Regions from separate parts of the Streptomyces sp. NPDC127097 genome, predicted to be linked through region 1. Evidence: riboswitches for the same ligand, from Rfam matches in the RefSeq annotation. Region 1 holds a riboswitch; each other region holds the start of a gene.

Region 1 (7,577 bases):
TCCGGTCGTAGCGGACGGTGGCGATGAACTCGCCGCCGACCGTGGCGGCGAGCCCGACCCGGTCGATGTAGTCGTGGTGGGTGAAACGGTGCACATCGCGGTCGGACAGGCGAGGGTAGGGCGCGAAGAAGCGGTAGTACTTCGACTCGTCCGAGACCTGCTCGTAGAAGGAGACCAACCGCTCGGCGTCGTCGGGGGTGATGGGGCGGATCCGCGCCGTGCCGCCGTCACGCAGCACCACGTCGGCTTCCCAGTGGGTCGGGTACGCGTGCTCCGGCGGCGTCTGCATGCGGACAGCGTACGACCGGCCACCGACAACCGACCCGGCGCGCGTACGCTCGGGGTGCGGGGCAGGCCGGGACCCCGTCGGACGTACGGCCGGCCGGGCCTTCCCCGGGCACCACGGCCGCGCGGACCGGAACGCAGGGCTGGTGGACCACGCCCGGCAACATGAGAGACTGGTCTAGACAACTGTCACGACTTTGAAGGGCAACACCATGGCAGAGCGCCGCGTCAATGTCGGTTGGGCCGAGGGCCTGCACGCCCGCCCCGCGTCGATCTTCGTCCGTGCGGCCACCGCCTCCGGCGTCCCGATGACGATCGCCAAGGCTGATGGCAACCCCGTCAACGCGGCCTCCATGCTCGCGGTCCTCGGCCTCGGCGCCCAGGGCGGCGAGGAGATCGTACTGGCCTCCGACGCCGAGGGCGCCGAAGCCGCCCTGGACCGTCTCGCCAAGCTCGTCGCCGAGGGTCTCGAGGAGCTCCCCGAGACCGTCTGAGTCCGCCAGGACTTCTGCTGCCTGCGGCGGCCCCGCAGTGGTGACCGGATCGGTTGCCGCTGTGGGGCCGTTTCGCTGTGCGCATTCCCATGGGCATGAAGGAGGGACGGATGCGCGGAAATTCCGGGCGGACCGCCATCCGGGGTGATGGCGACCGCTTCACGGGATCCGTGGCGACCGCTATTCACGAGCCGCCCGGAAAAGCGCACGCCATTGAACGCACGCGGCCCCGGCATAAACAGGAATGCCCAAATGCAGGCCCGGATCGCATAAAAGACCACCCCGCGCCGCGGCTGCTTTTTCGCGACTCTTTGTATACGGGGCGATTGTTAAGGGCGGACGCGCGCCGTGTTGACGGGTCGTTTCGGATCCCTCACCTCGGGGGCGGCGGGGCGCCGCAGCCGGTAGACGGGAAGCGAGCGCTCGACATGAGCCGCCATCAGGGCGCGCGCCCGTTCCGCGTCTCCCCGGGCCACCGCGTCCAGCACCGCGCCGTGTTCGTCCCAGGACTCACCTGCCCGGGGCGGCAGTTCCACCGTGTACATCCACTCGATCTTGCGGCGCAGCTGGGTCAGCAGCGCCGTCAGACTGGGGCTGCCGACCGCCTGAGCAAGCGTTTCGTGGAACCAGCCGTCCAGTTGGCGCAGATCCGCGGGGTTGCCGTGACGGGCCCGCTCGCGGCCGAGGCGTACCAGGCCGCGGAGCACCTTGAGGTGGGCCGGGCTGCGGCGGGCGGCCGCGCGGGCGGCGCCCAGCGGCTCCAACAGGGCGCGGATGTCCAGGAGGTCGGCGGCCTCCTGCTCGGTGGGCTCGGCGACGCAGGCGCCCGCGTGGTGGCGGGTGGTGACGAAGCCCTCGGACTGAAGGGTGCGCAGTGCTTCGCGCACCGGCACTCTGGAGACTCCGTATCGGGCCGCCAGGATCTCCTCGATCAGCCGGCTCCCCGGCGCCAGCGCGCCGGAGACAATGTCGTCGCGAATCGCCGTGCACACCGCATGCGCGGAAATATGGCCTCGCATCTTCCGTGCCTCCGCCGTAATCCCCTGAAAACGCCGCCGGTCGGCGACTTTTCCGTGACTCTATTCGACCGGCACGGCTTTTCCGACGGCGTCCGGTTATTCATGGATAGTTTTTGGCCGGAAGTCGCGGGCCGGCGGCGTAACCGGTGCGCGCACCCCACTCCGGATACGCCGGAGCCCCGGCCGTGGGACCGGGGCTCCGGAAGGACGCTCGGCGTGGGGCAGGCCCCATAGGGGCGCGGCGCCGGCGCGGCGCGGGATCAGACGTTGACGCCGTGCCCGCGCAGGTAGGCGACCGGGTCGATGTCCGAGCCGTAGTCGGCGCCGGTGCGGGCCTCGAAGTGCAGGTGCGGGCCGGTGACGTTGCCGGTGGCGCCGGAGAGGCCGATCTGCTGGCCCGGGGTGACCTGCTGGCCGACCGAGACACCGAGCGACGACAGGTGGCCGTACTGGGTGTACGTGCCGTCGTTCATCTTGATCACGATGTTGTTGCCGTACGAGCCGCCCCAGCCGGCCTCGACGACGGTGCCCGAGCCGACCGCGTGGACGCTGGTGCCGGAGGCGGCGTGGAAGTCGATGCCGGTGTGGCTGCCGGAGGACCACAGGCCGCTGGATGCCTTGTAGGAGGTGGAGACGTAGGAGTCGGCAATGGGGGCGACGAAGGCGTTGAGGCGCTTGCGCTCCGCGTCACGGGCGGCGCGCACCTTGGCCTCGTGGGCGGCCTTGGCCTTCTTCTTCTCCGCCTCGGCACGCCGCTTGGCCTCGTCGGCCTGCTTCTTGGCGACGGCCTCGGCCTTCGCTCTCGCCGCGGCGATCTCGGCGTCGGCCTGCTGCGCGTCGGCCTGGGCCTCGACCCGGCTGGCGAGCTCGTCCCCCAGCACGACGGCCTGCTGGAGTCCGGTGTCGTGCGGGCGTGCCTCGTCCGTCGCGGCCAGCGCCGGCGAGGCCACGGAAGCAACCACACCACCGGCCGCGAGGGTGGCTATGCCGGCGATGTTGCGGCCCGTCTTGGCGGGACGGCTCGTGCGACGGTGCTTCCCGGTGGCCCGGATGAACGCCATGTGCTGGCTTGTCCTTTCCCTCCTTCTCGCCTACCGGGTTAGCTGACGGGTTCGGAGCAGGAAGGTCTCCTACGGACTCCTCGGAGAGGAGCCCGATTCACCCCAAGGGACATGTGGGTCCCCGGCTCCCCTGGCTCGCGCCGTACGGGGACTCGGCGATGACTGCCCGGTGCCACTGTTGTGGCGGACTTGTGACGAACAGCCGGACCGACGCTAAACGGGGCAACTTTCAATCGGCAAACAGATCAGCTTTTTTGTGCGGGATGCCACAAGAACCAGGGCACCAGCCGCGATAAACCGGACATACAGCGGCTCCCGTGGCCGATAAGCACCACAGGAGCCGCATGTCGATATATGACCTTCCGTCACACCGGCGGGACTAGCCGCTGACGACGGTCACCTCACCGATGCCCAGACTCTTGACCGGCTCGGCGATCTGTGCCGCATCGCCCACCAGGACCGTCACCAGCCGGTCCACGGGGAAGGCGTTGACCGCGGCCGCGGTCGCCTCGACCGTGCCGGTCTCCGCGAGGCGGGCGTACAACTGCGCCTGGAAGTCGTCCGGCAGCTGCTGCTCCACCTGGTCGGCGAGGGTGCCCGCGACGGCGGCCGCGGTCTCGTACTTCAGCGGCGCGACCCCGACGAGGTTCTGTACGGCGACATCGCGCTCCTCGTCCGTCAGCCCCTCTGCCGCGAGGGTGCGCAGCACCTTCCACAGGTCCTCGAGCGCCGGGACGGTGGAGCCGGTATCCACCGAGCCGCTGATGGCCAGCAGCGCGGCACCTGTGGACCCTTCCGGGGAGCTGGGGGCGGTGGAGCGCAGCACCTGGCCGAAGGCCCGCACACCGTAGGTGTAGCCCTTCTCCTCCCGCAGCACGCGGTCCAGACGGGAGGTGAGGGTGCCGCCCAGGCAGTACGTGCCGAGGACCTGCGCGGGCCACACCCGGTCGTGCCGGTCGGCACCGATACGGCCGATGAGCAGCTGCGTCTGGACGGCCCCGGGGCGGTCCACGATCACCACCCGGCCGGTGTCGTCGGCGACGATCGGCGCGGCCGTCAGCGGCTCGGCCGTGGAGCCGGTCCAGGCGCCGAGGGTGCCGGCGAGCGCCGCGTCGAGGTCGACACCGGTGAGGTCACCGACAATGACGGCGGTGGCCGTGGCGGGCCGTACATGGGCGTCGTAGAAGGCCCGGACGGCCGCGGCGTCGATCCGCGCGACGGTCTCCTCGGTGCCCTGCCGCGGCCGCGACATACGGGCGGTGGCCGGGAACAGCTCCTTGGACAGCGCCATCGCGGCACGGCGGGCCGGGTTGGCGAGCTCGTGCGGGATCTCGTCGAGGCGGTTGCGGACCAGCCGCTCGACCTCGCTCTCCGGGAAGGCGGGCGCCCGCAGCGCGTCGGCGAGCAGGCCGAGGGCACGGTTCAGCCTGGACACCGGCACCTCGAGGGAGACCCGTACGCCGGGGTGGTCGGCGTGCGCGTCCAGAGTGGCGCCGCAGCGTTCCAGCTCGGCGGCGAACTCCTCCGCGTCGAGCGTGTCGGTGCCCTCGGACAGCGCCCGCGCCATGATCGTGGCGACGCCGTCCAGCCCCTCGGGTTCGGCGTCCAGCGGCGCGACGAGGTTGATCTCGACGGCGACGACCTGCTGGCCGGGACGGTGGCTCGTCAGGAGGGTGAGCCCGTTGGGCAGTTGGCTGCGCTCGGGGGCAGGGAAGGCCCACGGTTTGGGCGCGCCCCCCTGGGGCTGCGGGTGGAAGTCCATGGTGCTCACGGGAGAATCGGCGTGGGTGGTGGCGTCGCTCACTGGTCCGCCTCCCCTTCCTCGGTGTCGGCGGCGTCGGACGGCTCGGTGGGCTCGTAGACGAGCACCGCGCGGTTGTCGGGGCGCAGCCGGGCCTTGGCGACGGCCTGCACCTCCTCCGGGGTGATGTCCAGCACGCGCTGGACGGCGGTCAGCGCGAGCTGCGGGTCACCGAACAGGACGGCGAAGCGGCACAGTTCGTCGGCGCGGCCGCTGACCGTGGCCAGCCGGTCGAGCCACTCGCGCTCCAGCTGGGCCTGCGCCCGCTCCATCTCTTCCGGCGTCGGCCCCTCGGCGGCGAACCGGGCCAGCTCCTCGTCGACCGCACGCTCGATGTCGGGAACCTCGACCCCGCCGGACGTCTTCACGTCCAGCCAGCCCAGCGAGGGGGCGCCGGCCAGCCGCAGCAGGCCGAAGCCGGCGGCGACGGCGCTGCGGTCGCGGCGCACCAGCCGGTTGTACAGGCGGGAGGACTCGCCGCCGCCCAGAATGGTCAGCGCCAGGTCCCCGGCGTCCGCCTCACGGGTGCCGTCGTGCGGCAGGCGGTAGGCCGCCATCAGGGCGCGGGAGGGCACGTCCTCCTCGACGACCTCGCGCAGCTCGCGGCCGAGGACGTCGGGCAGGGTGCCGTCCCGGGGCGGCTGCTTGCCGTCGTGCGAGGGGATCGAACCGAAGTACTTCTCGATCCAGGCCAGCGTCCGCTCGGGGTCGATGTCGCCGACGACCGACAGGACGGCGTTGTTGGGCGCGTAGTACGTGCGGAAGAACGCCCGCGCGTCCTCCAGGGACGCCGCGTCCAGGTCGGCCATCGACCCGATGGGGGTGTGGTGGTACGGGTGGCCCTCGGGGTACGCCATGGCCGTGAGCTTCTCGAAGGCCGTGCCGTAGGGGACGTTGTCGTAGCGCTGGCGGCGCTCGTTCTTGACGACGTCGCGTTGGTTCTCCAGTGACTCTTCGTCGAGCGCGGTCAGCAGCGAGCCCATCCGGTCCGCCTCCAGCCAGAGCGCGAGCTCCAGCTCATGGGCGGGCATGGTCTCGAAGTAGTTGGTGCGCTCGAAGCTGGTGGTGCCGTTGAGCGAGCCGCCGGCGCCCTGCACCAGCTCGAAGTGGCCGTTGCCCTTCACCTGCGCGGAACCCTGGAACATCAGATGCTCGAAGAGGTGAGCCAGGCCCGTACGGCCCTTGACCTCGTGGCGGGAGCCGACGTCGTACCAGAGACACACCGCCGCGACCGGGGTCAGGTGGTCTTCGGAGAGCACCACGCGCAGGCCATTGGCCAGCCGGTGCTCGGTCGCTGTCAGGCCGCCGGAGCCGGCTTGTTCTGTGGCCGTGTGACCCATGGGCATGTACGTCCCTTCGATCCGCTTGCGAGGAAGTTCTGTCACTGTATGCAAGCGCGTCGGCATCTGGCGAAGTTCCCGTCCGGCCGGCCCCGAACGTACGGTGCGCTCGGCTCCCGCGGGGCCGAAGGGGGAGTCGCGGTCGGCGTTGTCAGTGGCGCGGTCCACAATGGTCCGCGTCAGACTCAGACATACTCGCGGGTCGATCCCCCAGCTGGTTGACCCGACTGGTTGACCCGACGCTTTCCCGACATCGGCAGTAGACGCAGCAGAAGGAGCCGCAGCCGCGATGGCCCGCCGCAGCACGAAGACCCCGCCGCCGGACGACTTCGAGGAGAGGATCCTCGACATCGACGTCGTCGACGAGATGCAGGGTTCCTTCCTTGAGTACGCGTATTCGGTCATCTACTCGCGTGCCCTCCCGGACGCCCGCGACGGCCTCAAGCCCGTGCACCGCCGCATTCTGTACCAGATGAACGAAATGGGGCTGCGCCCCGACCGCGGCTACGTCAAGTGCGCCCGCGTCGTCGGTGAGGTGATGGGTAAGCTCCACCCGCACGGCGACGCCTCGATCTACGACGCGCTGGTGCGCATGGCGCAGTCGTTCTCCATGCGGCTGCCGCTGGTGGACGGCCACGGCAACTTCGGTTCCCTGGGCAATGACGACCCGCCCGCCGCGATGCGGTACACCGAGTGCCGGATGGCGTCCGCCACGTCCCTGATGACGGAGTCCATCGACGAGGACACCGTCGACTTCTCGCCGAACTACGACGGCCAGGAGCAGGAACCGGCCGCCCTTCCTGCCGCGTATCCGAACCTCCTCGTCAACGGCGCCTCCGGTATCGCCGTCGGTATGGCGACGAACATGCCGCCGCACAACCTGGGCGAGGTCATCGCCGCGGCCCGCCATCTGATCAAGCACCCCAACGCCGATCTCGACACCCTGATGCGCTTCGTGCCGGGTCCCGATCTGCCGACGGGCGGCCGGATCGTGGGTCTCGGCGGCGTACGGGACGCCTACGAGAAGGGCCGTGGCACGTTCAAGATCCGTGCGACGGTCACCGTGGAGAACGTCACCGCCCGCCGCAAGGGCCTGGTCGTCACCGAACTCCCCTTCACCGTCGGCCCCGAGAAGGTCATCTCCAAGATCAAGGACCTGGTCGGTTCGAAGAAGCTCCAGGGCATCGCCGACGTCAAGGACCTCACCGACCGCGAACACGGCCTGCGGCTGGTGATCGAGGTCAAGAACGGCTTCAACCCCGAGGCCGTATTGGAGCAGCTCTACAAGCTCACGCCGATGGAGGAGTCCTTCGGCATCAACAACGTCGCGCTGGTGGACGGCCAGCCGCTGACGCTGGGCCTCAAGGAGCTGCTGGAGGTCTATGTCGACCACCGCTTCAATGTGGTGCGGCGGCGCAGCGAGTTCCGGCGGACCAAGCGGCGCGACCGTCTCCACCTGGTCGAGGGCCTGCTGACGGCCCTGGTGGACATCGATGAGGTCATCCGCCTCATCCGCTCCAGCGAGAACAGCGCACAGGCCAAGGAGCGGCTGATCGAGCGCTTCTCGCTGAGCGACA
Region 2 (7,577 bases), on a different contig from region 1:
GTCACACGTTGAGCCCGTGGTCGCGGAGCCACGGCATCGGGTCGATCGGGTCGCCGGCGCCGGGGCGTACCTCCAGGTGGAGGTGGGGGCCGGTGACGTTGCCGGTGGCGCCGACGCGGCCGATGACGTCGCCGGTGCTGACCTTGCCGGAGGTCTTCACCATCGAGGAGAGGTGGCAGAACCAGAGCTCGGTGCCGTCGTCGAGGGTGAGGACGATGCGGTAGCCGTACGAGCCGGCCCAGCCGGCCTGGGTGATGGTGCCGGAGTGCACCGCCTTGACGGGGGTGCCGGTCGGCGCGGCGAAGTCCTGTCCGGTGTGGTCGGCGGCCCAGCGGTCACCGGCCTGGCCGAAACTGGCGGTGAGCGTGTAGGAGGACACGGGGGCGATGAAGCTCTTCGCCAGTTCGGCGAGGCGTTCGGCCTCCGCCTTCCGCCGGGCCGCTTCCTCCGCCTTGCGCTTGGCCTCCATCTCGGCCGCCTTCTTGGCTGCTGCGGCTTTTTCGGCCGACTTCTGGTGGGCGGCGGCTTCCGTGGCGGCCTGCTGGACGGCGGCCTTTTCGGCGGCCTCGCGGGCCTCCTGCTCGGCGGAGCCCTGCTGCGCGTCGGCCTGCTGGAGGATGCGGCTGCGCAGCGCCTCACCGGCGCCCGCGGCGTTACCCGTGTCCGCGCCCGTGGCGGCGGTGACCGCGCCGCTGTCGGGAGCCGAGGCGGCGTCGGTGGCCGCGGAGTCGTCGTCGGATATCAGCTCGCCGATGCCGGGAAGCTCCTTGGCGTCCGGCAGCTTCTCGGAGAGGTCGTCGGCCAGGCCGCCGACGTCGGGCATCGAGATCGGCACCGGCGGACGGCCCTCGGCCGAGGCCATGCCGCTCGCGCCGACCGCCGCGATGACACCGACACCCAGGACGGTGCCGCTGCGGGCGAATCCGCCGCCGCGCTGCTTGGCGACGCGGTGCTTGCCTCGAACGGCACGGGTGGATTCCTCGGTGGGATTCCATTCCTCCCACGGTCCGTCGCCGTCATCGACACCGGGGCCGGGGAAGGCACCTCGGTCATCGAGCTCGTAGGCGAACGGGTCCTCAGGGGTAGACCTGTTGGACGCCACGGGGGCGCACTCCTTTCCTTCCTTCTCGCCTACCGGGTTAGCTGACGGGTTCGGAGCAGGAAGGTCTCCTACGGACGCCCACTGGCGGAGGGCGTCCGATTCACCCCAAGGAAGTGGTTCCCCGGTTCCCTTGGTGCAGTTCGAAGTGCTTGGGGGTGCGTGAAAAGCGCGTGCGGGATTCGGCGTCGGCGCGCGGTGCCGCCTCGGGCGGCGGCTGGGACGACCGCGCTGCGTTATCGGACAGTAATAGAGACGGCGGCCGAATTCCAAGCGTTCCCACGAATCCGTATGCGCTCCGCACGAGCTGCCGCGCGGCCTTTTCGGCCAGCAGTGCAGCAACCCGGGCGAGTTGGCCCGCCAGCCCTAAACGATCTCGCGCGGATTGTGTGCCAGTCGTTATGCGCAGGGGTGCCCCTCGGTCACGGAGGGTGAGAGCAGTAACGTCGGATCATGGTCGTCAACGTCGGGAACACCGGGAACGCCGGACGGGCCGCCGGTCACGCGTGGGGAGTGGCGGAGCGGTACGGGGAGTTCTCCTGGCGGGAGGCGCGCGGCCGGTCGGACGCGCACGAGGAGCTGACCGCGCGGATCAGCCAGGACGCGGAGTTCTGCGATCTGCTGTCCGGCTCGCTGCCCGCCGGCAACAAACAGCAGCCGAACCTCCTGCTCGCCGCCGTCCGCTATCTCGACGGCCCGCACGCCGAGACGGGCCCGCGCGGTGCGGCCGCGTACGGGCGCTGGCGCGAGTGGACGATCCGGCACTGGGACGAGGTGCGCGCGGTGATCATGCAGCGCGCCACCCAGACCAACGAACCGGCCCGCTGCGCCACCCTGCTGCCGCTGCTCGCCCGTCTGCCGCAGCCGCTGGCGCTGCTGGAGGCCGGCGCGTCCGCGGGGCTGTGTCTGCACCCCGACCGCTATCGCTACCGGTACGAGGCCGAAGGCGGGGACGGGCCGCGCCGCCGGGCCGAGCTGGGTGCACCGGAGAGCCCGCTGGTGTTCACCTGCCGTACGGGCGGGGCGGCCGACGAGCTGCCCGAACGGCTGCCGCGGATCGTCTGGCGGGCCGGCATCGACCTGGACCCGCTCGACCCGGCCGGCGAACCGGACGATCTGCGCTGGCTCCAGGCGCTCGTATGGCCGGGCGACGGGGAGCGTGCGGCACGGCTGGCCGCGGCCGTCGACGCGGTGCGGCCGGCGCCGCGGCCACGGATGGTGCGCGGCGACCTGATCGACGAGCTGCCCGCGCTCGCCGCCGAGGCACCGCCCGAGGCGACGCTGGTCATCTTCCACAGCGCCGTGCTGGCCTATCTCCCGCCGGCCCGCCGCGCGGAGTTCGCGCGTCTCGTACGGTCGCTGCTCGACGGGCGGCCCGGCGGCGGCCACTGGATCTCCAACGAGCACTACTCCGTGCTGCCGTGGATCACCGACGCCGCACCCCACGCGCCCCGCCCGGACGACGCCCTGCACCTGACCCTCGCGCTCGACGGACGCCCGGTCGCGCTCACCGGCCCGCACGGCCAGAGCCTGCACAGCCTCTCCGGCGCACGGGGCGGCCCGGGGCACTGAGCGGGGTCGGGGGACGGCCCGGCTCCCGTACGGCACCCCGTACGCCCGCCCGTCCCCCTACACGGGCCCCACCCCCATGAAGCCCCCGCCCACCGAACCCCCTACGGGCCACCACCTACGCCCCCATGGGCCGCTGCACCGCCAGCAGCGCCATGTCGTCGGCCGACGCGCCGCCCGTATGCCGTGCCACCTCCTCGACGAGGGTGTCCACGAGGACGTCCGGGCCGGGGAAGCGGCAGCCGCGCAGTGTGCCCGACGGGTTGTAGCAGCGGCCGAGGAGGTCCCGGGCGCCGGTCACCCCGTCGGTGAAGAAGAGCAGCAGGGCCCCGGCCGGGAAGAACGTCTCGTCCGGCCGGTCCGGCCGGCTCGCCATCTCGCCCAGCCCGAGGGGCGGCGCCGGCGCCGCGGGCAGCAGCTCGCGCAGCCCGCCGTCCGGGGTGAGCAGCAGCGGGGACGGATGGCCCCGGTTGAGCACCCGCAGAACGCACTGCCCGTTGGCGGGGATCTCGGCCAAAACGGCAGTGGTGAACCCCTCGGTCTGCTCCACTCCCTCGCGCCGCCCGTCCTCCCGCCGCAGCGCCCGCTCCAGCCGGCCCGCCACCGCCCCCAGGGTGCGCTCCTGTTCCGCCGCCTCACGGAAGGCGCCGATGACGATCACCGCGGTCCGCACCGCGTCCAGCCCCTTGCCCCGTACGTCGCCGACCAGCAGCCGTACGCCGTGCGGGGTCTCCTGGACCGCATAGAGGTCACCGCCGCTCCGGTCCGCCACCCGCGCGCCCACGTAGCGGGCGGCGATGGCGAGCCCGGCGAGCCGTTCGGGCGGCGTGGGCAGGACGGCGCGCTGGAGGGCCGCCGAGACGTCCTCCAGGGAGGCCGGGCGGACGCCGGCGCTCCGGACGATCCGGTTGATGCCCAGGGCCGACAGGGCGACGGCCAGGACCATGACGGTCTCCGTCACCGACTCGCCGTGATCCCGCGCGGCGCCGCTGCGATAGAGGACGACCCAGATCTCGCCGAGCACGGCGGCCAGTGCCGTGAGCACGGTGCCGCGCAGGGCGAAGAACGGCGCGGCGACCAGTGGGGCGGCCGAGAAGAAGGGGGCGGCGGTGTAACCGGCGGGCGTCCCCATGCCGAAGGCGACACCGCCGGCGATCAGGAGGACGGGAAGCCGGCGCATCGGCATCCGGCCGGACGACACCAGCCGGGCACGGCGCTCCCCGCCGCCCGCAGAGGGCGCCTCACCTCGGAGCATCCGCACCGGCCGCTTCCCCCTCCCGCCCGTCCGTACGGGACCGCCGTGCCGGTCGCCTCGACGTCCCCAGGCTTGCCGGTACGGGCCGGGCCGGCGACTCGTCGGGGGCCGGACGGGTCACGGGACCGGCCGGGGGGGAGGTGGCGCGCGGGCGGCGGGGGAAGCCCAGGAGGAAACGGGAGCCGCCTCGCGCCCCCAAGCACGTTCCGCTCCACGGCATTTGGGCCCGCCCGGCACCCCGCGCACGCCCGAGGGCCCGGACCGCGAATGGTCCGGGCCCTCGGGGCACCGCATCCGCCGGACGGTCTTCCCGTCCCGCTTCTGGTGGGCCATCAGGGGCTCGAACCCTGAACCAATGGATTAAAAGTCCACTGCTCTGCCAATTGAGCTAATGGCCCGCACCGAGCAGCATAGCCCGAGGAGGTGCCGCAGCCCGAAGGCATTACGGATCAAGCCATCCGGCGGGGTGCCGCGAGGCCGGCCGGCGGGCCCGGCGGGGCCTGCGGCGGGCCGTACAACGCGCGGGGCCCGCACGGCACTTGAGTGCGTACGGGCCCCGCGGATCAGCGTCGGTGATCAGCCGTTGCGCTTCCAGCGCGGCTTGTCCTCGCGACGGCCGAAGGAGCCGGTCGGGGCGCCACGGTGGTCGTCACGGCGGCCGTACGGGCGGTCGCCGCCGGAGCGGTGGCCACCGGCGGACGGACGGCCGCCGGAGCGGTCGTCACGGTTGAAGGGACGGTCGCCGCCGGCGGAACGGTAGCCACCGGTGGAACGGCCCGTGGCGCGGCCGCCGGAGCGGTCGTCACGGTTGAACGGGCGGCTCGGACGGTCGCCGCGGTCGCGGTTGAAACCGCCACCGGAACGCTCGTCACGGCGCTCGAAGGAACGGCCACCGGAACGGTCGTCGCGACGGTCGCGGTTGAAGCCGCCGCCGGAACGGTCGTCACGACGGTCGAAGGAACGGCCACCGGAACGCTCGTCACGGCGGTCACGGCCGAAACCGCCCCGGTCGTCACGACGGTCGCGGTTGAAGCCGCCACCGGACCGGTCGTCACGACGGTCGAAGGAACGGCCACCGGAACGGTCATCGCGGCGGTCGCGGTTGAAGCCACCCCGGTCGTCACGGCGGTCACGGTCGAAGGAACGGCCGCCGGAGCGGTCGTCACGACGGTCGCGGCGCTCGAAGTTGCCCCGGTCGTCACGGCGCTCGTCGGCCGCGCCGGCCTGCGCCGGAACGGCGGCCTCGGCCACCTCGGCGGCGGCGGTCTCGGCAGCGGCGGCGAGCGCCTCGGCCGGGTCCTCACCGCGCTCGCGGGCGGCCCGGGCGGTCAGCCGGTCGGCCTCCTCGCGCAGCTCGGCGGCGCGGCGCTGAAGGCGCTCCAGCTCACGGGTGAGCTCGCTCACCTCCCGCTCGGCCTGCTTGGCGCTGTTGTTGGCCGATTCGGCCTGGACCTCGGTGAGCGAGCGCGCACCGGTGATCCGGGCGACGTCCTCGTCGAAGGCACCGGAGCCGCCGACGATGTGGCGCGAGGCGTCCACGCCCGCGTCCTCCATCAGCCGGAAGATCTGCCGGCGCTGGTGCGGCAGCGACAGCGAGACGACGGTGCCGGACTGGCCGGCGCGGGCGGTACGGCCCGAGCGGTGCAGGTAGTCCTTGTGGTCACCGGCCGGGTCGACGTTCAGGACCAGGTCGATGCCGTCGACGTGGATACCGCGGGCGGCGACGTCGGTGGCGACCAGCGCGTTGACGTAGCCGTCCTTGAAGTCCGCGAGGACGCGGGTGCGCGCGCCCTGCGTCATACCGCCGTGCAGCGCGTCCGCCTTCACACCGGACTCGACGAGCTGCTCGGCGATGCGGTCGGCGCCCAGCTGGGTGCGGACGAAGATGATGGTGCGGCCCTTGCGGGCGGCGATGGCGGCGGTGACCGGCGCCTTGTCCTTCGGCTTCACGACCAGGACGTGGTGGGTCATGGTGGTGACGTTGCCCTGGGCGCTGTCGACCTCGTGGCTGACCGGGTTGGTCAGGTAGCGCTTGACCAGGGTGCCGATCTCGTTCTCCATCGTGGCGGAGAACAGCATCCGCTGGCCGCCCTGGGGCACCTGGTCCAGCAGCTCGGTGACCTCGGGCAGGAAGCCCAGGTCGGACATCTGGTCGGCCTCGTCGAGAACCGCGACCTGGACGTTCTCCAGGGAGCAGGCGCCGCGGTTGATGATGTCGCGCAGCCGGCCCGGGGTGGCGACGAGGATGTCGACGCCGCGCTCCAGGGCGTAGATCTGGTTGCCCATGGACGTACCGCCGCAGACGACCTTCATCTTCAGGCCGAGGACGTCGCCGTAGGGCTGGAGGGCGTCCGCGACCTGCATCGCGAGCTCACGGGTCGGGGTGAGGATGACGGCGCGCGGCTTCTTCTTCTCGGTGTGGCCGCCGGCGAGCTGCGCCAGGGTCGGCAGACCGAAGGAGAGCGTCTTGCCGGAGCCGGTGCGGCCGCGGCCGAGGATGTCCTTGCCGGCCAGCGCGTCCGGGATGGTCGCGGCCTGGATCGGGAAGGGGGTGGTGACGCCGTTCTGCGCGAGCTTGCGGACGACGCCCTCGGGCAGTCCGAGGTCGGCGAAGGTGACGGTGTCGGTGTCGGTCTCGGGCGACTCGTCGACCGCCGTCACCTCGGGGGCCGTCTGCTCGTCGATTGCGGGCATGACGGACTGCTCAGTGGAAATGGACATGCGAAATGCGAAACCTTCCGGAGTCTCGGCACGCGCCCAAACTCCGTGTGTTTCACAAGACCGCCTCTATGCGGTCAGCCACGGCAAGGGAGAGAACGCGCCACGCGGCGCGCTTCTTTTCTGGCGCCGGGCAAATGGGATCAAACGATCTACCACCATACGCACTCCGCACCCCGGATGGCAAATGACCTTCTGACCAGGCCCTCCACTCCCCCGGACAAAGCTACCCGCTCCGCCCGGAACCCCTCACGCCTCCTCGTCGTAGGGCTCCGACTGCGACGCCATCGGCGAGACGGGGGACGGGCCGGAGGCATGGGAGCTCGGCGGCGGCGGGGGGCTGCTCGGCGGCGGGGTCGGCTGCGCGGGGGGCGTACTGGGCGCGGACGAGGCCGGCGGGGTGGCCGGGCGGTCGGGGCGGGACGGCGAGGGCTCCGGTCGGGGGCGCCCGCCATGGCCGCCGGAGCCGCCGTGGCCGTCGCCCGCGCCCGGCTCGGGGCCCGAGGGCCGCACGGGTTGGGACGGGGTACCGGGCTCGGAGGGCTCCGGTGCCGCGCTCTTCGACGCCTTGCCCGCCTTCTTGCCCTTGCCGCCGGCGGGGTGTGCCTCGCCGTTGCGGCCCATCCGCCGCGGGCCGTCGCCGCGGCCGTCCACGGTCACCCCGTTGGGGCCGGACCAGCCGTCCTTCCCGTCGTGCCGCGCGGAGCTGCCGGACGGTTTCGGCTCCTCCGGGTCGCTCACGCTCATACACCCGGCCAGCGCCGCGGCCAGCGCGGAGACGGTCACGGCCGCGGCGGCGGCCCGGGAGCGCACCCGGGCCGACGGCGGGCGCGACGCAGGGGCAGGGGCAGGGGACGACGACGGGGACGGTGTCGGCGTCAGGGACGACGGGCGATGTGGGCTCGGGCGCACGGCGGGACCTCCGGATCCGGAACG
Region 3 (7,577 bases), on a different contig from region 1:
GCCGCAGGGGCAGCGGTGCGCGATGGCGCGCAGCCCGCGGGGCGGGCGGCCGAGCTGCTCCTTGAAGGCGGCGATGTCCGCGGCGGTGGGCTCGGTGGGCTCGGTCTGGGGCGGGGGGGTGTCCATGTGCGCTTTCGGTGAGGTGAGTGGTGTGCAGGGGGCGGAGCGGCGCGGCGGGCCGTCCGCTGTCGACGGTACGGGCTGCCGCCCGCCGGTGGTACGGGCCGGCGTCACCGCTTGTCGGCGGCGTCGACGGCGTCCCACAGATTCTCGTACCAGGGGCGCTGTGCCGCCCGCGCCCCCTTGGGTGCGGGGCCGGTGCCGGAGCCGTCCGGGACGATGTACCCGGCCTCGCCCGGCATGACGTAGTGCAGATGCCGGCGGGCCTGCTGGCGTACGAACGCGGGGTCCTGCCAGCGGGCCTTCCGCTCCCGCAGCCGCTCCAGCGCCGCGCCGGCGTCCTGGGCCTTGCGGCGCTGCTCGGCGATGTCGGAGCGCTGGGAGACGTACTGCCTTATGGGATACGCGAGCGCGACGACCAGGGAGCACATCACCAGCGCCAGCAGGGCGGCACGGCCGGTGAGGCGGTTGCGGCGGGGCGGGCGGGCGCGGTAGACGCGGGCGGCGGCCTGCTCGCCGAGCGCCTTGAGTCGGGTCGCGGTCGAGAACCGGTCCGCGGGCACGTCGTCTCCCCTTCACTGACGGACGCCTGACTGCTTCAAGCAGGTACGTCCCCGGCAACGGTACGGGACCGTCGCCGGGGACGTACGGGGCGCGGGGCGATTTCCTCGCCCGTTCAGCCCCTGCTGCCCTGTCCGGCCTGGCAGCGGGCGCCTTCGTCAGCTGCCGTGACGGAAGCGCGGGAAGGCGGAGCGGCCGGCGTAGACCGCGGCGTCGTCGAGGATCTCCTCGATGCGCAGCAGCTGGTTGTACTTGGCGACGCGCTCGGAGCGGGCCGGGGCACCGGTCTTGATCTGGCCGCAGTTGGTGGCGACGGCGAGGTCGGCGATGGTGACGTCCTCGGTCTCACCGGAGCGGTGCGACATCATGCACTTGAAGCCGTTGCGCTGGGCCAGCTCGACGGCGTCCAGGGTCTCGGTCAGCGAGCCGATCTGGTTGACCTTCACCAGCAGCGCGTTGGCGGAGCCCTCCTCGATGCCGCGGGCCAGGCGCTCGGGGTTGGTGACGAACAGGTCGTCGCCGACGAGCTGGACCTTGGCGCCGAGCTTGTCGGTGATGACCTTCCAGCCGGCCCAGTCGTCCTCGAACAGCGGGTCCTCGATGGAGACCAGCGGGTAGGCCGCCACCAGCTCCTCGTAGTACTCGGTCATCTCGGCGGCCGAGCGGTCCTTGCCCTCGAACTGGTACTTGCCGTCCTTGTAGAACTCGGAGGCGGCGACGTCCAGCGCGAGCGCGATGTCCTGGCCGGGGGCGTAACCGGCCTGCTTGATGGCCTCCAGGATGAGGTCGAGGGCCTCACGGTTGGAGCCCAGGTTCGGGGCGAAGCCACCCTCGTCACCGAGACCGGTGGACAGGCTGCGCTCCTTCAGGACCTTCTTGAGGGTGTGGTAGACCTCGGCGCCCCAGCGCAGCGCCTCGGAGAAGGACTCCGCGCCGATCGGGGCGATCATGAACTCCTGGATGTCCACGTTGGAGTCGGCGTGCGAGCCGCCGTTCAGGATGTTCATCATCGGGACGGGCAGCACATGCGCGTTCGGGCCGCCGAGGTAGCGGAACAGCGGGAGGTCGCTGGCCTCGGAGGCGGCGTGCGCGACGGCGAGGGAGACGCCGAGGATGGCGTTGGCGCCGAGCGAGCCCTTGTTGTCGGTGGCGTCCAGGTCGAACATCGCCTGGTCGATCAGCCGCTGCTCGGTCGCGTCGTAGCCGACGAGCTCCGGGCCGATCTGCTCGATGACGGCCAGCACGGCCTTCTCGACGCCCTTGCCGAGGTAGCGGTTCGGGTCGCCGTCACGGAGCTCGATGGCCTCGAAGGCGCCGGTGGAGGCGCCGGACGGGACGGCGGCACGGCCGGTGCTGCCGTCGTCGAGGCCGACCTCGACCTCGACCGTGGGATTACCTCGCGAGTCGAGAATTTCGCGGGCTACGACGACGTCGATCGACGGCACGTTGTCTCCTTCGTGGGTGTCTGGCGTTCTGCGCATGAGCCTAACGGCCCCGGGCTCGTCCGCCTGCCCTTGGCCCGCTCCGTGGGACGGAACGCCCCCGAAAACCTGCCCAAAGGCCCAGTTGCCGGGACGTTTGGCACATTGTTCGCCGAACGGGGAAAGTCGCGGAACAGCGCCGGTCAGCGGCCTGCCGCCGGCCGGGGCGCCTCGGACACGGCCCGGGAACATGAGAAGCCCCGCCACGGCGCGCTGGGGGGAAGGGCGCGCCATGACGGGGCGGTCTCACGGAGGAAGGGGCCCGCCGCTCGGGCCCTCAGGAGCCCCGGTGAGCTCCGGCTCAGACGTTGAGCTGCTGGCCCGGGATGATCAGGTTCGGGTTGCCGCCGATGACCGACTTGTTGGCCTTGTAGACGGACTTCCAGTCGGTGCCGTGGGCCTTGGCGATCTTGGCGAGGGTGTCGCCCGCCTTGACGGTGTAGTTGCCGTGGCCGGTGGACTTGCGCTCGGCGGAGCGCGAGGCACGGTCCTCGGACGGGGCCTTCTTGACCTCCGGCTTGGCGGACTCCTGCTTCGGCGCGGACTTGGTCTGCGCGGAGGTGTCGACGTCGGGGGACGGACCACCGGCGGTCAGGTTGCCCGCACCGGCGCAGGACCAGGCGCCCGGGCCCTGGATGGCGAGGAGCTTCTCGGCGGCCTGGATCTGCTGGGCCTTGCTGGCCAGGTCGGCGCGCGGCGCGAACTTGGTGCCACCGGCAGCGGCCCAGCTGGAGTTGGAGAACTGGAGGCCACCGTAGTAGCCGTTACCGGTGTTGATCGACCAGTTGCCGCCGGACTCGCACTGGGCGACCTTGTCCCAGGTGGCGACGGAGGCGGCGGAGGCGGAGGTGGCACCCATCATCGGGACGGCCACGGCGGCACCGGCGACACCGGCGAGGGTGGCGACGCGGACGGCCTTGGAGGGACGACGGTGCTTGCCCTTGAAGATCAGCATGGTTCGTTCGTTTCCTCACCGACGCCTACGAGGTGAGCTGTCGGGTTCGGGCTGATGAGTCGCCCGGCCCGGCGCGCATGCGCACCTGGCTTCACCCCAAGCCGGTTGACCCGTTTTCACGGGCGGGGCCGGCACTTACCTTGGGTCCCCCGCTCCTGCCTTCGGCGCTTGCGCGTCAAGTGCCTTCGACCACCGGCAGGATTCGGCGTGTGATCGAGGGGCTCGCTTTGGCGAGCGATCCTGACGTTAAGCAGTAATGCCCCTGGGGTTCAAACCCCACCATCTGAACCAAGTTGACCGTTTTTGATCACGGGTTGGTTACGTATTCGCAGGTGAGGCCCGGTATGCCGGTCTTGAGCACACCGGGCCCCACAGGAGTCAACGAGACCCTTGTCTCACTTTCCCAAAACAGGGCGAAGGGCGGCGAATTACCCCGCGTTCCGCCCGAGATCGAGCTGCTGACCGGGCTGGATCAGGTCCGCGTCGGACCCGATGACGCCCTCGTTGCGGTCGTAGAGCGCGGGCCAGCCGCCGGGCAGCCGGTGGGCCGCGGCGATGGCTGACAGGCTGTCACCCGGGCGCACCGTGTAGTCGCCGCCGGCCGCCGGGCCCGTACGGTGCGCGTCGCCGCCGCGCGAGGCGTGCCGGCCGCCGGACCTGCCGTCGCCGCCGTCCCCGGCACCCTCGTCGCCCGCCTCGCGGCGGTGCTTGCCCTTGCTGGGCACCTTGTGCGGCGTGCCGGTGCTGTCCGTACGGCTGCCGTCCCCGGACGGGTCCGTGGAGGGGCTGCCGGACGGGTCGTCGTCGGACGGGTCGGCGGACCGCGACGGGTCGTCGCCCCGGTCGCCGGGCGTCGCCGGGTCGGACGGCTCCGGGCTCGTGGACGCGTCGCCGGGCTCGCCGGAGCCGGAGGCGTCGGGCGAGGGCGTCGCGTCGGACGGCTGCCGGTCCGGCTGCTCGCCGTGCTCGTCGTGCGGCGCGTCGTCCTGCCCGGAGGAGGAGTCCCCACCGTCGTGGGAGCGGGACGAACCAGGGGTGTCCCAGGGGTCGAGGCCGCCCTGGGAGTCCGACGGGTCGGGCGCGGGGGTGCTGGTGCTGCCCGGGTCGACCTCCGGGGCCTCGCCGTCGCCGGTCAGCCCCGCGTTCACCGCACAGCTGGGCCAGGCGTCCGGCCCGCGGTCGTCGAGGATCGACTGGGCCACGGCGATCTGCTGGGAGCGACTGGCGTAGTCGGGTCGCGAGGCGTAGGCCGAGCCGCCGTAGTTGTCCCACATCTCCTGGGTCAGCTGGAGGCCGCCGTAGTAGCCGTTGCCCGAGGCGGCGCTCCACACCCCAGCGCTCTCGCACTGGGCGACCTTGTCCCAGGTCGCGGTGTCGGCGGCGTGAGCGCCGCTCGCCCCGAGGAGGGGGAGGGCGAAGCCGGCGCCGGTCACTCCCGCCGTGACAAAGATGGCCGGTGCCTGACGGGGGCGACGATGTCGGCCGTTCCCGGAACGCATGCGGATGCCTTTCGCGCGGCGGTTGAGTTGTTCGACGAGCTCGTCGAGCTGCTCGACGGGCTCCGGCCGGCCGACGCACGCGAGCGGCACCGTTACACCGGTCCCCCACATCACCGCTTCGACCGATCGAGTGAAGCCTGTCGATCGTCCGGTCGAAAGGTAGTCGGGGTCACGGGTAGTCACAAGTCGATGTATCGGAGATCACGTAATGGTCACGCGGTTGACTCTGTGTCACATATGGCCTTGTTGCTGGTCAGGGCCGATCCGGAGTGAACTCCACCGGAAGTGAACGCAGTCCGCGCATGATGAGTCCGCCGCGCCAGCGCAAATCATCCGGTTCCGCCGCAAGCCGGATGTCCGGGAGCCGGGTCAGCAGGGTCGCCAGCGCGGTCTGTCCTTCGAGCCGGGCGAGCGGCGCCCCCAGGCAGTAGTGGATGCCGTGCCCGTATCCCAGATGCTGGTTGTCACGCCGGGTCAGATCGAGCACATCCGGCTCGTCGAAGCGCGCCGGGTCGCGGTCGGCGGCGGCCAGCACCACCAGGACCGGGTCCCCCTCGGCGATCCGCTGCCCGCCGAGCGTCAGCTCCTGGGTCGCGAACCGCCAGGTCGCCAGCTCCACGGGGCCGTCGTAACGGAGCAGTTCCTCGATGCCGGTGGCGAGCAGCCCGGTGTCGCCCGCCGCGATCGACTTCTGGAGCAGCTCCCGCTGGGCGGGGTGGCGCAGCAGCGCGTAGAGGCCGTTGCCGATGAGGTTGACGGTGGTCTCGAAGCCCGCGAAGAGCAGGATGAAGGCCATCGCGGCGGCCTCGTTCTCGGTCAGCTGCTCCCCGTGGTCGGAGGCCCTGATCAGGGCGGAGATCAGATCCTCGTCCGCCTCGGCGGTGTCGCCCAGCGACGCCCGCTTGCGGTGGATCAGCTCGGCGAGATAGCCGCGCATCTTCTTCACCGACTTCGCGACGCCGCCGCGCGGTCCGCCGCCGTGCCCTGCTTTCGTGTGTCGCAGCATCATGCCCGCCCAGTCCCGGAAGTCGTCCTGGTCCTCGCGCGGCACCCCCAGCAGATCGCAGATCGCGTAGATGGGCAGCGGGAACGCGAACTCATGGATCAGATCGGCCTCCCCCGCGCCGCCCGGCTTGTCGATCATGGCGTCGATGAGCCGGTCGGTCAGCTCCTGGACCCGCGGGGCGAAGGCGGCGATCCTGCGCGGGGTGAACGCCTTCGAGACCAGCCTGCGCAGCCGGGTGTGGTCCGGGGGATCGATATTGAGCAGATGCGTCATCAGGTTGGCGCTGCGCTCCCCCGGGATGCCGACCTTGCCCTTGCCGTGCGCGGCCTCGCTGTGATGGACCGGGTTCTTGGACAGCCGGGCGTCGGCGAGCGCCTGCCGCGCCTCGGTGTACCGCGTCACCAGCCACGCCTCGACACCGCTGGGCAGCTCGGTCCGGTGCACCGGCGCATGCTCGCGCAGCCAGGCGTACGCGGGGTACGGGTCGGCGGCGAACTCCCAGGTGAACAGGGCGGGGGCGGGCCCGGCGGCGGGGCAGCCCGCCGGGGCGTCGGCGGCGGTGGTGTGGGGCTTGTCGTGCACCTTCCGACCGTAACCGCTGGGCGCACAACGGCGCGCCCGCGCACCGGGCGGGGGCTACACCGCCTCCACCCCCAGCCCGGTCAGAAAGGCCACCGCCGCCGGCGACGGGCCGAGGCCGCTCCACACCACCCGCTCGGTCCGCTCGGGCGCCGGGCGCACCCGCACGATGTGCAGCCCGGCCAGCTCGGAGGCGATGGCCTCCGGGACCATGCCGACGCCCAGGCCCGCCCGCACCAGCTTCGCCAGGAACTCGACCGTGGTCACCTCGAACGCCACCTCCGAGGTCAGCCCCGCCGCCCGGAACGCGTCATCGCGCTGCCGGCGGGCCGCCGACCCCGCCGTGAAGTCGACGAAGGTCTCCCGCGCCATCCGCGACAGCGTGGTCCACTCCCGCCCCGCCAGCGGATGCCCCGGCGGCACGACGGCGACCAGCTCGCCGCGCGCCAGCTCCTTCTCCCGTACGCCGACCGTGCGGGCCGCGGGCACCAGCCCGACGAACGCGACGTCCAGCACGCCCTGCCGCACCTGTTCGAGGAGCTGGTCGCTCATGTCGGTCTGGAGACTGATCCGCACCTGCGGGCACCGCGTCCGGAAGGCCCCCAGCTCACGGGCGAGATCCACGGCCGCGACGGTGCTGATCGCGCCGACCGCGAGCCGGCCGCGCACCTCCCCGGTCGCCGCCGCCACCTCGGCCCGGGCCCGTTCGGCCGCCTCCAGCGCCTGCCGGGCGACCGGGACGAAAGCCTCCCCGGCGGCGGTCAGCCGGACACTGCGGCTGGTCCGGTCGAAGAGCCGGGCCCCGAGCTCCTTCTCCAGCCGGGCGATCTGATGGCTGAGCGCGGACTGCACCACATGACAGCGCTCGGCGGCCCGGGTGAACCCACCGGTCTCGGCGACCGCGACCACATACCGCATCTGCTGAAGCTCCATACCCGTCGACCCTAAAGCCACCGATCTGAATCCACGATCAATGCGATGACAACAATGTGTTGGACTCATGGATCGCCCCGCCCCAGGCTGGAACGTGCCCGCCGCCGCGGTGGCCGTGGGCGCACCGAGGAGGTCAGGTCATGGAGACCGAGCACATACCGGAGCCGGCTGCCGGGGACACCCCCGTAACGCGGCCGGGCCTGGGCCGCGGCACCCTGCTGCTGATGTCGGTCGCCACCGGACTCTCCGTCGCCGGCAACTACTTCGCCCAGCCGCTGCTGGACGTCATCGGCCGCGATCTGCACCTGTCCGCCTCCACCGCCGCGCTGGTCGTCACCGTCGCCCAGGTCGGCTACGGCCTCGGTCTGCTGCTGCTCGTCCCGCTCGGCGATCTGCTGGAGCGGCGCCGGCTGGCCGTCACCCTGACCGCGGCGACCGCGGTC
Region 4 (7,577 bases), on a different contig from region 1:
CCTTTTGCTCTCGCGCCTCGCTTCCGCACCCCTCCGGTGCGTGCGCCTGCTCCCCGCTCGCGCCGCCGCGCTTCCACTGCGCAGCACGGTCGTGGACCTGGCGATCCTCGCCGGCCATCTCCTCCTCTATCCGACCGGCATCTCCCAGGAACGCCCGCTGCCACGGCCCGCACCCCACCCCGCGGCCGGGCCCCCGGAAGGGTTCCTGACGCCGGAGGCGCCCGAGGCACCGCAGCCGACCCCCGGCGCGCCCACACTGCTGCCGACCGAGGGCCGGGCCCATCCGCCGGTCCTCCTGCTCCATGGCTTCATCGACAACCGCTCCGTCTTCCTGCTGCTGCGCCGCTCACTGCACCGGCACGGCTGGCGCCATGTCGAGGCGCTCAACTACTCCCCGCTGACCTGCGATCTCCGTAAGGCCGCCGAGCTGCTCGGCCGCCATGTGGAGGAGGTCTGCGCCCGGACCGGCCATCGCCGGGTGGACCTCGTGGGCCACAGCCTCGGCGGGCTCATCGCCCGCTATTACGTCCAGCGGCTGGGCGGCGACACCCGTGTCCGCACGGTGGTCACGCTCGGCACCCCGCACTCCGGCACCCGTATCGCGCCCCTGCTGTCGGCGCACCCCCTCGTCCGCCAGATGCGCCCCGATTCCGAGGTGATAGCCGAGTTGGCGCGGCCCGCACCGAATTGCCGCACGCAATTCGTCGCTTTCTGGAGTGCCGAGGACCAGGTGATGGTTCCGGCCACAACGGCGAGAATCAGTCACCCTGATTTGCTCGCGTACAACGTGCATGTCGCCGGTGTCGGACATCTCGCCCTGCCGGTCAATGGCGCCGTCGCCGCCGGAATACGGGAAGCACTGGCCGCGGCGGAAACGGCGGAAGGAGCCGCGGACAGCATTTCGGTGGCCTGACCCGGCCGGGCACGATGATCTGCCAGGCATCCACCCGGCGCGACGACCTGCCAGGCGTCCGCGGGAGGCCGTCAGGGCGCCGTCAGGGCGCCGTATCGGCGACATGATCTTGACGTGGAGTCGAACAAACTTCGAACGAGGCGCCAAGAGCTCGCATGGGGACTGCCGAAAGGCGGCCAAATGCCCGATCTGGCCTAGCCCAAAACCAGTTGAAGATTGTCGCCGTCGCGTACCGCCGGGTACAGTCGCCGCTAATTCTCCTGCTGCCGAGGCGAAAGAGAAGTTGGTGAACGACCGTCACCCCTCGGGGGCCCAGCCTCCGACCGGCACTCCTGCCGACGCCTCGTATGCGCATTACCCGGCCTACGACTCCTATGCACCGCAGGCCCCGGCCGGTGTCGCCGAATACGGCGACGGCGACCCCCTCTTCGGCTCACTCCCCGGCTCGTACGAGACCGGTATGTACGACACCGGCACCTATGACACCGGGATGTACGACACCGGCACGCACGCGGCGGGCGCCTACGGCATGAGCGTCTACGGCACCGGCACCTACGGCACCGATACCTATGACACCGGGGCATACCCGGCGGGCGACGGCTACGCCACCGGCGCGTACGACACCGGCAGCTACGCCTCGCCCCAGTGGGACACCGGCGCATGGGAGACCGGCGGATGGGACACCGGCGCCCACGCCCTCGCCGACCCGCACCCGGCCGACGCGGGCTACGACCCGTACGCACACACCGCCTACGACGTCCCGGCGCACGACACGACCGCGCACGACGCAACCGCGTACGCCTCGTCCGGGTACGAGACGGCCGGTTACGACGCCACCGCGTACGGTCACGGCGGCTACGACACCGGGAGCTATCCCACCGGCGCGTACGACACCGGCAGTTACGCCACCGGCGCGTACGAGGCCGCCGACTCCTTCGACGCCTTCGACCGGCAGGCCACCGCACTCCAGGAGACCGCGAGCTACGAGGCCACGGCGATCTGGTCGACCACGGACCAGGACCTGATCGCCAACATCCCGGCGCAGGCCGGGCCGCCCCCGACCGACACCCTCCAGTGGGACAGCGCCACTTGGAACGAGGCCGGGCACTTCAGCAACAGCGGCCCCGACAGCGACCGGGCCGCGGACGACCCGTACGACACCGGCCGGGCCGAGAGCGACGACCACTCCCCCGCCGACGCCGAGGACTACAGCGAGGCCGCGGCCGTGGCGGACGCCATGACGCAGGCCATGCCGATCACCCCCGCGGCCCCCGCCCCCTCCGGACGGCGGGTCGCCGGGCCGGACGCCGGGAAGGCCGTCCGCGGCCGGGGCCGGCGGCGTACGGCGAAGCGGTCGGCGCTGCTGACCGTCGCGGTGCCCTCGGTCGCCGCCATGGGCGTGTGCGCGGTGGCCGCCGCGTCCGTCACCGGCTTCGGCGGGGACGACCAGGGCGAAGCGACCGCCCAGGCCGCGCCCGACGCCGCGGCCGTCAAGCCGTCCGCGGCCAACAACAAGCTCGACACCCAGCTCGCCGGACTCAGCGCCAGCGCCGACGACTTCCGCGACCGGGCCAGCCGCACCCAGGAGCGGATCGACCTCAAGGAGCGCCAGGCGCAGGAGCGCAAGCGCAAGGCGGAGGAGGCGGCCCGCAAGGAGGCGATGCGGCCCAAGTTCCTGCTGCCGGTCAAGCAGCACGGGCTGAGCGCCCAGTTCGGCCAGGCCGGGGTGAACTGGATGTCGCTGCACACCGGCATCGACTTCCCGGTCAGCTACGGCACTCCGGTCATGTCCGCCACCGACGGCACCGTACGCACCCAGTGGAACTCCGCCTACGGCAACATGGCGATCGTGACGGCGCCCGACGGCACCGAGACCTGGTACTGCCATCTCAGCAGCACCAAGATCCGCTCCGGGTCGGTCAAGGCCGGTGACCAGATTGCCTATTCGGGCAACTCCGGCAATTCCACCGGACCGCATCTGCACTTCGAGGTGCGTCCCGGCGGCGGCGCGGCGGTCGACCCGCTGCCGTGGCTGCGCGACCACGGCCTCGACCCGAACTGAGCCCCTGAGACCCGAACCGACCTGACTGGCCTGTCCTGGCCTGGCCTGGCCTGATCGCCGACGGCTCCGTCGAAGCCCCCGAGGTATGCCCCCGGGGGCTTCCGGCTCTCAGTTTCCGTTACAGCTTCTCCACCGGCGCGTACCGCAGCAGCAGCCGCTTGGGCTTCTCGCCGCCGAAGTCGATCGTCGCCTCGGCGTTGTCACCGCTGCCCTTGACGCCGACGACCGTGCCGAGGCCGAAGCTGTCGTGTGTGACGCGGTCGCCGATGGCCAGCGAGACCGCCGGGCGGTCGGAGGTGCGGCGGGTCGCGAAGCCGCTGGGGCCCTTGGCGCGCGACGACGAGAGGGAGGAGGCGAAGCCGCCTCCGCCGCCCGCCGACAGTCCGCCCATGGAGGCGGACGGCGTCGCCGGGCCCGTCCGCTTCCACTCCACGTAGTCGTCCGGGATCTCCTCCAGGAACCGGGAGGGCGGGTTGTACGAGGGCTGGCCCCAGGCGCTGCGCATCGTCGAGCGGGTGACGTAGAGCCGCTCGCGGGCGCGGGTGATGCCGACATAGGCCAGCCGGCGCTCCTCCTCCAGCTCCTTGGTCTGGCCCAGCGAGCGCATGTGCGGGAAGACGCCGTCCTCCATGCCGGTCAGGAAGACCACCGGGAATTCCAGGCCCTTGGCGGTGTGCAGCGTCATGAGGGTGATCACGCCGCTGCCTTCCTCGTCCTCGTCCGGGATCTGGTCGGAGTCGGCGACCAGGGCGACCTGCTCCAGGAAGTCGGAGAGGGTGCCCGGATTGTCTTCGCCGCGGTCCTGCTCGAACTCCAGGGCCACGGCGGCCAGTTCCTGGAGGTTCTCGATCCGGGTCTCGTCCTGGGGGTCCGTGGATGCCTGGAGCTCGGCGAGGTAGCCCGTACGCTCCAGGACCGCTTCCAGGATGGTGGCGGGGCCGGCGCCGGACTCGACGATGGTCCGCAGCTCCTCCATGAGGACGTTGAAACGCTTGACGGCGTTGGCGGAGCGGGCCGCCATGCCGTATGCCTCGTCGACCCGGCGCAGCGCCTGCGGGAAGGTGATCTTCTCGCGCGCCGACAGGGCGTCGATCATCGCTTCGGCGCGGTCGCCGATGCCGCGCTTGGGGACGTTCAGGATGCGGCGGAGCGGGACGGTGTCCTCGGGGTTGCTGAGCACCCGCAGGTAGGCGAGCACATCGCGGACCTCCTTGCGCTCGTAGAAGCGCACGCCGCCGACGACCTTGTAGGGCAGCCCGACCCGGATGAAGATCTCTTCGAAGACACGGGACTGGGCGTTGGTGCGGTAGAAGACGGCGACATCGCCGGCCCTGGCGTCCTTGGCGTCCGTCAGCCGGTCGATCTCGTCGGCGACGAACTGGGCCTCGTCGTGCTCGGTGTCGGCGACATAGCCGGAGATCTTGGGGCCGGCGCCGGCGTCCGTCCAGAGGTTCTTGGGGCGGCGGTTCTCGTTGCGCTCGATGACGGCGTTGGCGGCGGACAGGATCGTCTGCGAGGAGCGGTAGTTCTGCTCCAGCAGGATCGTGGTCGCGTCCGGGTAGTCCTCCTCGAACTGGAGGATGTTGCGGATCGTGGCGCCGCGGAAGGCGTAGATCGACTGGTCGGCGTCACCGACGACGCAGAGCTCGGCGGCGGTTTCGGCGGGGCCGACCAGTTCGCGTACGAGGGTGTACTGGGCGTGGTTGGTGTCCTGGTACTCGTCGACGAGGACATGGCGGAAGCGGCGGCGGTAGTGCTCGGCGACGTCCGGGAACGCCTGGAGCAGATTGACCGTGGTCATGATGATGTCGTCGAAGTCCAGGGCGTTGGCCTCGCGCAGCCGTGCCTGGTACATCGCATACGCCTCGGCGAGGGTCTTCTCGAAGCCGTCGGCCGCCGTCCCGGCGAAGGTCTCCTCGTCGATGAGCTCGTTCTTGAGGTTGGAGATCTTCGCGCTGAAGGACTTGGGCGGGTAGCGCTTGGGGTCCAGATCCAGATCGCGGCAGACCAGGGCCATCAGGCGCTTGGAATCGGCGGCGTCGTAGATCGAGAAGGACGAGGTGAAGCCCAGCTTCTTGGACTCGCGGCGCAGGATGCGGACGCAGGCGCTGTGGAAGGTGGAGACCCACATGGCGTTCGCGCGCGGGCCGACCAGTTCCTCGACGCGCTCCTTCATCTCACCGGCGGCCTTGTTGGTGAACGTGATCGCGAGGATCTGGCCGGGGTGGACATGCCGCTCGGCGAGCAGATGCGCGATGCGGTGGGTGAGCACCCGGGTCTTGCCGGAGCCGGCGCCGGCGACGATCAGCAGTGGGCCGCCCGTATGCACCACGGCGGCCTTCTGCTCGTCGTTGAGCCCCTCCAGCAGCGTCGCCGGGTCGATGGCGGGGCGGGCGGCGCCGTCGCGGTAATACGACTCCCTGGGTGCGGGCGCGTCGAACCTCCCGCCGAAGAGGTCGGCGGGGATCTCCTCCGGGGCCGGGCCGTGCTCGTCCTCGGGAGGCGGAGGGTGTTCCTCCTCGCCCTTGTGGCCGAGGTCCGCCAGGAAGCTGTCGTCAAAGAGGCTGCTCATCGCCCACCGAGTCTAGGCCGCCGCACTGACAGTCCGCCGCGGAGTGGCGGATTGCGGGCCGTCTTCGGGCGGCCCCGGGCGCAGCGGCAGGTCAGGGGGCCGGCGGCCAAGCGCCGGCCGGGTGGCGCTTCGGTTACCCGAACCCGACATCTGCCACAACAACCCCCGCATCGCGTTCAGGTCACGAAAAGGTTTCGGGCATATCGAACATCAGCCTTCACAGGAGCCACACGAGTTGGCTAACGTCCTCGCTCAGGCAGCCCGCCTCCCCGCGGACGACAGGTTCGCACGGGCCGCCGACGCCGAGTCCGGCCCTGCCCTCAGGCACCCGGAGCCGGGGACCCACCAGCACCACCGGGGTGAATCGATCCGTACGGCCGTCGCCAGTGGACGTCCGGACCGTAGGGCAAGCCTTCCGTCAGCGACACCGCCCGAACCCGACAGCTAACCCGGTAGGCGGTCCACGGAAGGAGTTGCCGGTCTTGGCGTCGCATCGCAAGCCGCGCACCAGCGTTCTCGCCTCACCCACCGGGCGCCGTACAGCGGCCGGTCTCACCACTGCCGCCCTCGCCTCGGTCACCCTGCTCTCGCAGTCCGCCGACGCGGCCCCCAGGGCGCCCAAGCCCACCGTCGAAGAGGTCCAACAGAAGGTCGACGACCTCTACCACCAGGCCGAGGTGGCCACCCAGAAATACAACGCCGCCAAGGAGCGCGCCGAGACCCAGCGCCACACCGTGGACCGCCTGCTCGACGCCTCCGCCAAGCGCGCCGAGAAGATGAACGAGTCCCGGCGCCTGCTGGGCACCTTCGCCTCGGCGCAGTACCGGACCGGCGGCATGAACCCGACGGCGCAGCTGATGCTCGCCAAGGACCCGCAGCAGTTCGTCGACCGCAACCACCTCATGGAGCGGCTGACCGGCCGGCAGAAGCAGGCCGTCACCGACTACCAGGAGCAGCAGGCGGCGGCCACCAAGCAGCGCGCCGAGGCGACCCGCAGCCTGGAGCGGTTGCAGGCGTCGCAGGCATCCCTCAAGGAGTCCATGAGCTCCGTCCAGGGCAAGCTGGCCGAGGCCCGGCAGCTGCTGTCCCGGCTGACCGCCCAGGAGAAGGCGCGGCTGGCCGAGCTGGAGCGCCAGAAGGAGGCGGCGGCCAAGCGCCGGGCCGCGGAGGAGGCGCGCAAGCAGCAGGAGCGGGAGCGCCAGCGGCAGCAGGACGGCGACGGCTCGACCGGGGGCTCCACCGGCGGTGGCTCCACGGGCGGCTCCACGGGCGACTCGGCCACCAGCAAGGGCGCCAAGGCGCTCGCCTTCGCCCGCGCCCAGATAGGCAAGCCGTACGTCTGGGGCGCGACCGGGCCCACTTCCTACGACTGCTCGGGGCTGACCCAGGCGGCATGGAAGGCGGCGGGTGTCGATCTGCCGCGGACGACCTGGGACCAGGTCAAGGTGGGCCAGCGGGTGGCCACCAAGGATCTTCAGCCCGGCGACCTGGTCTTCTTCTATGACGACATCAGCCACGTCGGCTTGTACCTGGGCGACGGGAAGATGGTGCACGCTCCGAAGCCGGGCGCCAACGTCCGGGAGGAGTCGATCTACTACATGCCGATATACGGAAGCGTCCGTCCGGGCTGAGCCCGCCCCGCTCCCCCACCAGACCACCCCCCACGGTCACCCCCCACACGCCACCGCGCGGCCGTCGTCTCCGGATATGGAGGCGAGGACCGCGCGGTGTGCCGTAGTGGGGCGCTCGTCAGGTCCAGAGCACCGCGATGAAGATGTTGGCCACCGTCAGGCCGCCGACCGCGCCGAAGAGCGCCTTGTCGACCGTCTCGTCGTCCCGCTTGACGTAGACCAGCGCCAGGATCACCACCAGGACGGCCATCTTGATGCCGAGCTTGATGTTGTTGAGCGGGTGGTCCTGGGCCTGGTTGAGGCCGACCAGCACGATGCCGGTGACCAGCATCGTCAGTGCGCCGTGCAGCATGGCCGGCACGAAGCGGGCGGTGCCCGCGCTCATCGCCTTCATCTGGG

Evidence for each region. Region 1 has a riboswitch for cyclic di-AMP ahead of ACFWJW_RS13790 (M23 family metallopeptidase). Riboswitches for the same ligand answer to the same signal wherever they lie in the genome.
Region 2: linked by a shared signal. The riboswitch ahead of ACFWJW_RS28150 (M23 family metallopeptidase) and the one ahead of ACFWJW_RS13790 (M23 family metallopeptidase) in region 1 are both predicted to bind cyclic di-AMP.
Region 3: linked by a shared signal. The riboswitch ahead of ACFWJW_RS33655 (transglycosylase family protein) and the one ahead of ACFWJW_RS13790 (M23 family metallopeptidase) in region 1 are both predicted to bind cyclic di-AMP.
Region 4: linked by a shared signal. The riboswitch ahead of ACFWJW_RS00220 (NlpC/P60 family protein) and the one ahead of ACFWJW_RS13790 (M23 family metallopeptidase) in region 1 are both predicted to bind cyclic di-AMP.

The regions. Positions count from the first base shown of each region.
Region 1 is NZ_JBHXFI010000014.1:17,289-24,865, forward strand. It holds gene ACFWJW_RS13775 (GNAT family N-acetyltransferase) at 1-289, opposite strand, end outside; gene ACFWJW_RS13780 (HPr family phosphocarrier protein) at 498-779, shown strand; gene ACFWJW_RS13785 (GntR family transcriptional regulator) at 1,109-1,798, opposite strand; gene ACFWJW_RS13790 (M23 family metallopeptidase) at 2,059-2,859, opposite strand; cyclic di-AMP (ydaO/yuaA leader) riboswitch at 2,872-3,027, opposite strand; gene ACFWJW_RS13795 (M16 family metallopeptidase) at 3,239-4,621, opposite strand; gene ACFWJW_RS13800 (M16 family metallopeptidase) at 4,660-6,000, opposite strand; gene ACFWJW_RS13805 (DNA topoisomerase (ATP-hydrolyzing) subunit A) at 6,290-7,577, shown strand, end outside.
Region 2 is NZ_JBHXFI010000046.1:24,640-32,216, forward strand. It holds gene ACFWJW_RS28150 (M23 family metallopeptidase) at 2-1,102, opposite strand; cyclic di-AMP (ydaO/yuaA leader) riboswitch at 1,114-1,268, opposite strand; gene ACFWJW_RS28155 (DUF2332 family protein) at 1,553-2,671, shown strand; gene ACFWJW_RS28160 (PP2C family protein-serine/threonine phosphatase) at 2,787-3,923, opposite strand; tRNA gene ACFWJW_RS28165 (tRNA-Lys) at 4,246-4,321, opposite strand; gene ACFWJW_RS28170 (DEAD/DEAH box helicase) at 4,500-6,644, opposite strand; gene ACFWJW_RS28175 (hypothetical protein) at 6,891-7,454, opposite strand.
Region 3 is NZ_JBHXFI010000071.1:15,184-22,760, forward strand. It holds gene ACFWJW_RS33640 (DUF501 domain-containing protein) at 1-126, opposite strand, end outside; gene ACFWJW_RS33645 (septum formation initiator family protein) at 231-683, opposite strand; gene eno (phosphopyruvate hydratase) at 840-2,126, opposite strand; gene ACFWJW_RS33655 (transglycosylase family protein) at 2,464-3,117, opposite strand; cyclic di-AMP (ydaO/yuaA leader) riboswitch at 3,125-3,335, opposite strand; gene ACFWJW_RS33660 (transglycosylase family protein) at 3,546-4,706, opposite strand; gene ACFWJW_RS33665 (cytochrome P450) at 4,870-6,204, opposite strand; gene ACFWJW_RS33670 (LysR family transcriptional regulator) at 6,259-7,134, opposite strand; gene ACFWJW_RS33675 (MFS transporter) at 7,275-7,577, shown strand, end outside.
Region 4 is NZ_JBHXFI010000001.1:56,238-63,814, reverse strand. It holds gene ACFWJW_RS00235 (esterase/lipase family protein) at 1-913, shown strand, start outside; gene ACFWJW_RS00230 (M23 family metallopeptidase) at 1,200-2,975, shown strand; gene pcrA (DNA helicase PcrA) at 3,094-5,547, opposite strand; cyclic di-AMP (ydaO/yuaA leader) riboswitch at 5,838-6,022, shown strand; gene ACFWJW_RS00220 (NlpC/P60 family protein) at 6,030-7,178, shown strand; gene ACFWJW_RS00215 (hypothetical protein) at 7,297-7,577, opposite strand, start outside.